2 linked regions of the Rhodoligotrophos defluvii genome follow. The protein of the gene in region 1 interacts with the protein of each later gene in a pairwise test. Links are inferred from orthologs where the notes say so. Each region holds a gene or a part of one and is shown in the gene's direction. Other genes may lie near its edges.

Region 1 (5,737 bases):
ATCGTCGTGCAATCCATGACCAACACGGACACCGCCGACGCGGAGGCGACCGCCCGGCAGGTGGCAGCCCTGTGGCGCGCAGGCTCCGAGCTCGTGCGTATCACCGTCGACCGGCCGGAGGCGGCCGCCGCGGTTCCCCACATCCGGGAAAAGCTCGACAAACGCGGCCTCAACGTGCCGCTGATCGGCGATTTCCACTATATTGGCCACAAGCTCCTGACGGACTATCCGGCCTGTGCCGAGGCCTTGGCCAAATACCGCATCAACCCCGGCAATGTCGGCTTCCGCGACAAGCGTGACAAGCAGTTCGCCATGATGATCGAGACGGCGCTGCGCTACGACAAGCCCGTGCGTATCGGCGTCAATATGGGCTCGCTCGACCAGGAGCTGCTGACCAGACTCATGGACGAGAACGCGCGGTCGCCCAAGCCGCTCACCGCTCGGGCGGTCATGCACGAGACCATGGTGCAGTCGGCGCTGCTCTCGGCCGCCCGCGCCGAGGAGCTTGGGCTTCCGCGCAGTAAGATCGTGCTGTCGAACAAGGTATCGACGGTACAGGATCTCATCCGCTGCTATCAGATGCTGGCCGAGCGCTGCGACTATGCCCTCCATCTCGGCCTCACCGAGGCGGGCATGGGCTCCAAGGGCATTGTTTCCTCGACCGCCGGGCTGGCGGTTCTGCTGCAGCAGGGCATTGGCGACACCATCCGCATCTCGCTCACCCCGGAGCCTGGGGCCGACCGCTCGCTGGAAGTGCGGGTGGGACAGGAAATCCTGCAGTCCATGGGCCTGCGCGCCTTCGCGCCGCAGGTGATCGCCTGTCCCGGCTGCGGCCGCACCACCTCCACCGTCTTCCAGGAGCTGGCGAAGGAGGTTCAGGATTACATCCAGGAGCGGGTGCCGGTCTGGCGGGAGACCTATCGCGGCTTCGAGGACCTGCAGCTCGCGGTCATGGGCTGCATCGTCAACGGGCCGGGCGAGTCGAAATATGCCGACATCGGCATTTCGCTGCCGGGCACCGGCGAACTGCCGGCAGCCCCCGTCTTCGTCGATGGCAAGAAGGTGATGACCTTGCGCGGCGACAACCTTGGCGAGCAGTTCAAGCAGCTGGTCGAGACCTATGTCGAGCGCCGCTACGGCCTTGGCGCGCCCGCCGGCGAGCGGGTGGTGCTGGCCGGCGCCGCCGAATAATCTGTCGCCCGGAGCTCAGTTCTTCCGCTCGACGATGAACGTGGCGGCCTGACGCAAGGTCTCGCCCCGCTCGCCGAACCGGTCGAGCAGCGCGCACGCCTCCGCAACCAAGGAGCGCGCCTTGCTGCGCGCGCCGTCAAGGCCCATGAGCTGCACGAAGGTGGCCTTGCCCGCGGCATCGTCCTTGCCGGTGCGCTTGCCCGTCACCTGCTCGTCGCCTTCCGCATCCAAGAGGTCGTCCGCGATCTGGAAGGCAAGTCCCACCTTCTCTGCATAGCCGATCAGCGCCTGCCGGTGCTGCGGGCTGGCGCGGCCGAGAATCGCACCCGCCTCCATGGAATAGCGGAACAATGCGCCGGTTTTCATCGCCTGCAGCGTGATGATCTCGTCGAGCTCGAGAGGCGTCCGGCTGGTTTCCGCCTGCAGATCCAGCATCTGGCCGCCCACCATGCCTTCGGCGCCGGCCGCGCGGGCCAGCTGCAGCACCAGCTCGGCGCGGATGCCTGCATCCGGATGGGTTTCCGGAGAAGCCAGGATCTCGAAGGCGAAGGTCAGGAGGCCATCGCCGGCCAGAATGGCGGTGGCCTCGTCGAAGGCGATATGGGCGGTCGGCTTGCCGCGGCGCAGGTCGTCGTCGTCCATGGCCGGCAGATCGTCATGCACCAGCGAATAGCAGTGCACGCATTCGAGCGCCGTGCCCGCCCGAAGCGCCTGCAGGGGATCCACGTCGAACAAGGCGCTGCTTTCCACAACGAAGAAGGGCCGCAGCCGCTTGCCCTGGCCCAGGCTCGAATAGCGCATGGCCTCGATGACCCTCGGCGCCGCTGAACCTTCAACGGGCAACAGGCGTTCCAGGAGTTGATCGACGCGGCGGGCGGTTTCCTTCAAACGCGTATCGAATGACATGGGAAGAGCGGTCCGGCGATAGGATGCTGCTGACAGCAATTTGATGAACGGAGCAACCGCTTAACACGCGCGGATCGGTCCGTCGGGAAAGCCAGGCGTTGTTTGGCGCTTCCGATGCGGGCATGCTTCGCGATATGGCTAATGCTCTCATAAGCGGGCTGGAGCCGCGAAGCAATGGTGCGGCTTCGATGAAGATGCGGGGGTAGGCTGGCGGGCGTGACGACGGAGGGCAAAATTTTCGTGTCGGAGGACGACCGGGACGGATCGCGACTGGCCGCGGGAGGGCGGGCAGTCCGTAGGGTCCTAAGCCCATTCCGGTGGAATCGGCGTGGCGTCGTGAGGCGGGTGGCGATCATCTGCGGCGGCCTCATTCTGCTGCCCTATCTCTTGACCCTCGCCTATGCGATCGTGCCGCCGCCGGCCTCCGCGCTCATGGTCCTGCGGCTGTTCCAGGGCACGGCACCCCAGTATGACTGGGTGCCCATGGCGGAAATATCGCCTAATCTGGCGCGCGCCGTGATCGCGTCGGAGGATCAGCGCTTCTGCATGCATTCGGGCATAGACTGGGTCGCGGTCGGCAAGGTGATCGAGGCCGACGAATCGCGCGGCGCCAGCACCATCACCATGCAGACCGCCAAGAACCTGTTCCTGTGGCCGGGGCGCTCATATCTCCGCAAGGCGCTTGAGGTGCCCCTCGCCGTGTGGATCGACCTCATCTGGTCGAAACGGCGCCTGTTGGAGGTCTATCTCAACATTGCGGAGTTCGGCGAGGGCATCTACGGCGCCCAGGCCGCCGCCCGGCACCATTTCGGCAAGGATGCGAAGAACTTGACCCGGCGGGAGGCGGCGCTGCTGGCTGCCGTGCTGCCGAGTCCGCTGGTGCGCGATGCCGGCAAGCCCGGTCGCCTCACCAACCGCATTGCCAGCCTGATCCAGCGCCGCATGGCAGGCATAGGCCCATATGCGGCCTGCGTGACGGCCGGTTGACGGGCCGCCCTTAGGCGCTTTCGCGCAGCAGAACCACTGGTGCGGCAGCGGCGGCGATCACGGCCAGGGCCGCGGCTTCGTTCCGGAACAATTCCCCCTCCAGATCGGCGGCGACAAGCGACGCGCCGAGGTCGCGCAGCAAATGGGTGAGGTGATCGAGCGCGCCGCCGATAAGCCGATGCACGGTGAGCGGCCGCTGAACGCGCGCCTGGCCCAAGGCGGCCTCGAGCTCGGCCATGGCCGCCTGGCTGGGTGCGACCAGCAGCACCGTGAGCGGTTCTCGCCGCTCCTGTGCGAGCGAAGCGGCAAGCTGCAGGGGTTGCAGGGGCGCCTTGTCGCCGGCGGCCAGCAGTGCCAGGGGCCCGCGCACCGGCCGTGCCAAGCGGGGGACGACCACCAGCCCCGCCGCCTTCGAGCGGGGGCTGCGGGCCACCGCCAGGGCATCCGACACGGCCGGGCCGGCATGGGGGTCTGCCCGCACCAGGATCAGGTCCCCGGCATCCGCCGCCCGCTCCAGCTGCTCGCGGAAGGCGCCCTGCGTCCGGCCGAAGCTCCAGGCGAGCTGCGCCCGCCGCGCCGACTGCGACAGCAGGCTTTCGCAGGCCGCCGCCTCGCGGGTAATCGCCGCACGCATGCGCTCGGCGCCGATATGGGCTGAGGCGGATCCCGGCGCATGCACCACCTTGACGAAAGGCAGCTCGGCGAGCGCCATCACCCGGTTGTCCTCCACGAATACGCCGTGGATGGCGGCACGGGTGGCGCGGGCGAGCCTCGTCGCCGTCTCGATGAGCATTTGCGGTTCGCCGGCGCTGTCGAAGCCGACCACGATGCGCCGGAACAGGGGGCGTGGAGTGGTGGTCATGTGGCATTATCCTTGGCCGGTGTGGCTTGGTCGTCATCCTTGCTGGCGAAGCGGTGCCGAAGCGCGGCATAGCTCTCCAGCTTTGCCTCCACGAGGGCATTGACCGTGTCCGGTGGGAAGCGGCCGTCAGGGCCACGTTCGCCGGCCGCCCGTCCGGTGAGCACCTCGATGCCCTGGTCTATGGTCTCTATGGGATAGACATGGAACTGGCCGGCGGCGACTGCCTCGACCACGTCCTCGCGCAGCATCAGGTGCTGCACGTTGGATTGCGGGATCAGCACGCCTTGCCGCCCAGTCAGGCCGCGCGCCTTGCAGATGTCGAAGAAGCCCTCGATCTTCTCGTTCACGCCGCCGATCGCCTGCACCTGTCCCATCTGATTGACTGAACCGGTCACTGCGAAATTCTGCCCGATGGGCACCTCCGATAGGGCCGAGAGCAGGGCGTAGAGCTCCGCGGATGATGCGCTGTCGCCCTCGACCCCGCCATAAGATTGCTCGAACACCAGCGTGGCCGACAGCGAGGGGGGAGCATCGAGCGCATAGTGAGAGGAGAGGTAGCCCGAGAGGATCAGCACGCCCTTGGAATGCAGCTTGCCGCCAAGCTCGGATTCCCGCTCGATGTCTACCACCTTGCCGCCGCCCAGCCGCACCCGGGCGGTGATCCGGCTGGGCCGGCCGAACCGGAATTGGCCGTAGGACGTCACCGCCAGGCCGTTGACCTGGCCGACGACCGCGCCATCGGTGTCGATCAGCACGATGTCGCGCGTGATCGACTCCTGCGACAGCTCCCTGACCCTGTCGGCCCGCCGGATCTTAGCGTCCACCGCCCTCGATACGTCTCTGGCGGTGATCTCGCGCCGGCCTGCCTCGCCTGCCCAATAATCCGCTTCCATGATCAGATCCGCCAATGGTCCGGTCTGCACCGTCACCTTTCGCGAATCGTCCGCCATGCGTACGGCCTCTTCGATCACGCGCGCCACCGCGTCACGCGTCAGCGGACGAAGGCCCCGGTAGCGGGCGATCGTCGCGATCAGCCGTACGTAGAGCTCCATGTTTTCCGGTGTCCGGGGGATCTCTTCGTTGAAATCCGCCTCGACCTTGAACAGGTCGCCGAACTCCGGATCCGCACTTGCCAGGATATAATATAGGAGACGGTCGCCGATAAGCACGACCTTGACGTCGAGCGGGATCGGATCCGGCTCGAGCGACACGGTGCTGATGATGCCGAGCTGCTCGCCGGGCGAGATGATGGTGACCTGGCGGCTGCGCAGCGAGCGCTTCAGCGCCTCCCAGGACATGGGATACATCAGCACCTTCATCGCATCGAGCACGAGATAGCCGCCATTGGCCCGGTGCAGTGCGCCGGCGCGGATCAGCGTAAAGTCCGTGGTCAGGGCGCCGAACTGCGCCGTATGCTCGATACGCCCGACCAGGTTGTAGAGTGTCGGATTGTCCTCGAAGATCACGGGAGCGCCGCGCGGCTTGAGCTCCGGGTCGGTCTTCCCCTCGTGCCCGACGATCACATTGACCATATAGCGCCTGAACCGCGGATCCTCGCCGCGGGTCGGCGCCCGGAACAGCGCGAGCTCCTGCTTGGCATCCTCCTGCACCGCCTCGATGAACAGATTGGCGTTCTTGATCAGGTCCTCGCGCACCTTGCGGAGATGCTCCTCGATGGCCTCGTTGCCCCGGAACTGCTCGGCCACCTGGGTGATCGACGCCCCGACCGCACGCTCGGTGAACTCGGCATTGAGCGCCCGCACCGCATCGCGCCGTTCTTTCTCCACCAGC
Region 2 (2,999 bases), on another replicon or contig:
CTGGCGGTCGTGTCGTTCCATTCGCTGGAAGACCGTATCGTGAAGCGCTTCTTTGCGACGCGGACGGGGCAGACCCCACGTGCATCGCGCCATCTGCCGGAAACCGGGCGGGCCGAGCCGAGCTTCGCTGCCATCGGCCGTGGCGCAACCACGGCTGGCGAGGCGGAGATTGCCGCGAATCCGCGTGCCCGCTCCGCCAAGCTGCGGGCCGGCCGGCGCACGCAGGCGCCCGCCTTGCCCGTGGACCTCGCGGAGATGGGCGTGCCGGCCGTCGCGCTGGAGCCATTGCCATGCTGAGGATCATCAACGGCATATTGGTGGCCTGCCTCATGGGCGTGGCGTTCTGGCTCTATCAGCTCGAGTATCAGGCGCGGGTCGCCGAAGACGAGATTGCCGCGCTCAAGCGGCAGATGACCGGCGAGTATGAGGCGATCAGGCTGCTCCGGGCCGAATGGGCGAGTTTGACCCGGCCGCAGCGCATCGAGGAGCTGGCGCGCAAGCATCTCACCCTGGCGCCCCTCAAGCCGGAACAGATCATTCCCGCACGGGACATCACAAGGGCTATTCCGGAGTTCGACCGCTTCCGCAAGCCGGATCAGGACGGTGATCCCATTGCCAATCTGCTCGAGGGACTGGAATGACGGGTACGAGCCCCAACGCGCACGAAACCATTCAAGCGCTCGCCGCCCGCAAGCTGGCCGAAGCAGCCTTCGGCGTACAGCTCAGAGGGCACAAGCGGGCGCGCCTCGTGATCATCTTCTTTCTCATCGCCTTCTCGGCGGTGGCGGTGCGCTTGGGCCAGCTTACGATCGGCATGCCACGGCCTGTGGAGGTGGGGCGCCAGGCAGACGACAAGATTCCGCGACCGGAGATCGTCGACCGCAATGGGGAGCTGCTCGCCACGGATATTCAGGTCGCCTCGCTGTTCGCCGATCCGCGCAAGATCATCGACATCGACGAAGCGGTGGAACAGCTCACCGCCAACCTGCCGCGGCTCGATCCCGCCGAGGTCCGTCGCCGCCTGTCCGACCACAAACGGGCCTTCGTGTGGCTCGCCCGGCAGATCAGCCCGGAGGAGCAGGCGATCATCCACAATCTCGGCATTCCCGGCGTCGGCTTCCGCTGGGAACGGCAGCGGCTCTATCCCAATGGGCGCCTCGCCAGCCACGTGCTCGGGTTCGTCGACATCGACAATCGCGGCATTGCGGGCATCGAGCGCTATCTGGACGGCCAGGGCCAGATCCTGGTGGCGGCGCTGGCCGATCCGCTGGAAGCCAAAACGGGGCCGGTGGCGCTCTCGCTCGATCTGCGCGTCCAGTATGCCATGACGGAGGAGCTGCAGAAGGCCATGGAGAAGTTCATGGCGCTGGCGGCGGCCGGCGTGGTGATGGACGTCAATACCGGCGAGATCATCGCCATGGCTTCGCTGCCCGACTTCAACCCGAACGACCCGCGCGAGGCCCTGGACAAGAACCACATGAACCGCCTGACCACGGCAGTCTACGAGATGGGGTCGACCTTCAAGACGGTGACCTTCGCCATGGCGTTGGACAACGGCATCAGCATGCAGTCGCGCTGGGATGCGCGCGGCTCGCTGGTCATCGGCCGCTCGCGCATCGGCGACTTCCGCGGCGAGAACCGCGTTCTGAGCCTGCCGGAGGTGTTCACCTATTCCTCGAATATCGGCACGGCACGCATGGCGCTCGACCAAGGAATCGAGCGCCATCAGGCATTCCTGCGCAAGCTCGGTTTCTTCGACCGGCTGCAGACGGAGATCCCTGAATCCGCCTCGCCGCTGGTGCCGACCCGCTGGGGCAAGATCTCGACGGCGACCATTTCCTTCGGCCATGGGATGTCGGTGGCGCCCCTGCGGCTCCTGTCGGCGGTCGCGGCCTTCATGAACGGCGGCAGGCTGGTCCAGCCGACATTCCTCAGGAAGGACCCGACCCTGATGGAGGACAGTGCGCCGCAAGTGATCAAGCCGGAAACCTCCGATAAGATGCGCTGGCTGCTGCGGCAGAACGCGCTGATTGGCAGCGCCAAGAAGGCCAATGTCGAGGGATACCGGATTGGCGGCAAGACCGGGTCGGCGGAAAAGGTGTTGAACGGCCGCTACAGCAAGGGAAAGAACGTCACCAATTTCATCGCCGGCTTTCCCATGGAAAAGCCACGCTATCTGGTGTTCGTGCTGCTGGATGAGCCGCAAGCCTTGAAAGAGACATATGGTTTTAGGACATCTGGCTGGAATGCCGTGCCGACGGGCGGCAAGATCATCGAGCGGATTGCGCCCCTCTTGGGCGTGACGCCGAAATTCGAGGGCAAGGACGCCAACATGACCATAGCCGGTACGGCGGTCGAATGATCGGGGCTGCGAGACAGCACATGCGGCTGGATGCAATCATCGGTTCGGATGCAAGGCTCGAGGCGGCCCATGCCGCGCTCGACGTGAAGGGCTTGACGGCGGATAGCCGGGCGGTGGCGCCCGGCTATCTATTCGCCGCGCTGAAAGGCGTGAAGGCCGACGGCGCCGCATTCATTCCCAAGGCCATAGGCCAGGGTGCGATTGCGGTGCTGACGGACGAGGCGACGGCGGTGGATGCCGGTCCGCTGCCGGTGATCCGGGTGGCAAATCCGCGCGCTGCCCTGGCCCGCGCCGCCGCGCGCTTCTACGGCGCGCAGCCCGCAACGGTGGCCGCGGTCACCGGCACCAACGGCAAGACCTCGGTTGCGGCCTTCACGCGGCAGATCTGGACGGCGCTCGGCCACGGGGCGGCCAGCATCGGGACGGTGGGCATCGTCTCGCCCAAAGGCCAGCGCAAGCTGCAGCACACGACGCCGGACCCGGTGGAGTTGCAGGCGGTGATGGCCGAGCTCGCCCATGACGGGGTGAGCCATGCGGCCATCGAGGCATCGAGCCACGGACTTGCGCAGCACCGGCTGGATGGCCTCCAGGTGAGCGCCGGTGCCTTCACCAATATCAGCCGTGATCACCTGGACTA

Evidence for each region. The genes of interacting proteins can lie anywhere in the genome.
Region 2: the proteins of mtgA (region 1) and E4P09_RS16975 interact in binary tests that used the Escherichia coli proteins (3 or more experiments, as listed by UniProt). The link is inferred for Rhodoligotrophos defluvii from one-to-one orthologs.

The regions. Positions count from the first base shown.
Region 1 is NZ_SZZM01000001.1:326,252-331,988, reverse strand. Bases 1,362-4,258 are described here. They hold mtgA (monofunctional biosynthetic peptidoglycan transglycosylase), read left to right. Parts: upstream 1,362-2,433; coding sequence 2,434-3,084; downstream 3,085-4,258. Other genes in these bases: E4P09_RS01475 (Lon protease family protein), read right to left, coding at 3,943-4,258; E4P09_RS01480 (hypothetical protein), read right to left, coding at 3,095-3,946; E4P09_RS01490 (polyprenyl synthetase family protein), read right to left, coding at 1,362-2,097. Also shown: ispG (flavodoxin-dependent (E)-4-hydroxy-3-methylbut-2-enyl-diphosphate synthase), read left to right, coding at 1-1,191; more of E4P09_RS01490, read right to left, coding at 1,207-1,361; more of E4P09_RS01475, read right to left, coding at 4,259-5,737. UniProt on the Escherichia coli protein: Peptidoglycan polymerase that catalyzes glycan chain elongation from lipid-linked precursors. May play a role in peptidoglycan assembly during cell division in collaboration with other cell division proteins.
Region 2 is NZ_SZZM01000003.1:583,189-586,187, reverse strand. It holds E4P09_RS16975 (peptidoglycan D,D-transpeptidase FtsI family protein), read left to right. Parts: upstream 1-637; coding sequence 638-2,362; downstream 2,363-2,999. Other genes in the region: E4P09_RS16970 (UDP-N-acetylmuramoyl-L-alanyl-D-glutamate--2,6-diaminopimelate ligase), read left to right, coding at 2,383-2,999; ftsL (cell division protein FtsL), read left to right, coding at 291-641; rsmH (16S rRNA (cytosine(1402)-N(4))-methyltransferase RsmH), read left to right, coding at 1-297. UniProt on the Escherichia coli protein: Essential cell division protein that catalyzes cross-linking of the peptidoglycan cell wall at the division septum. Required for localization of FtsN.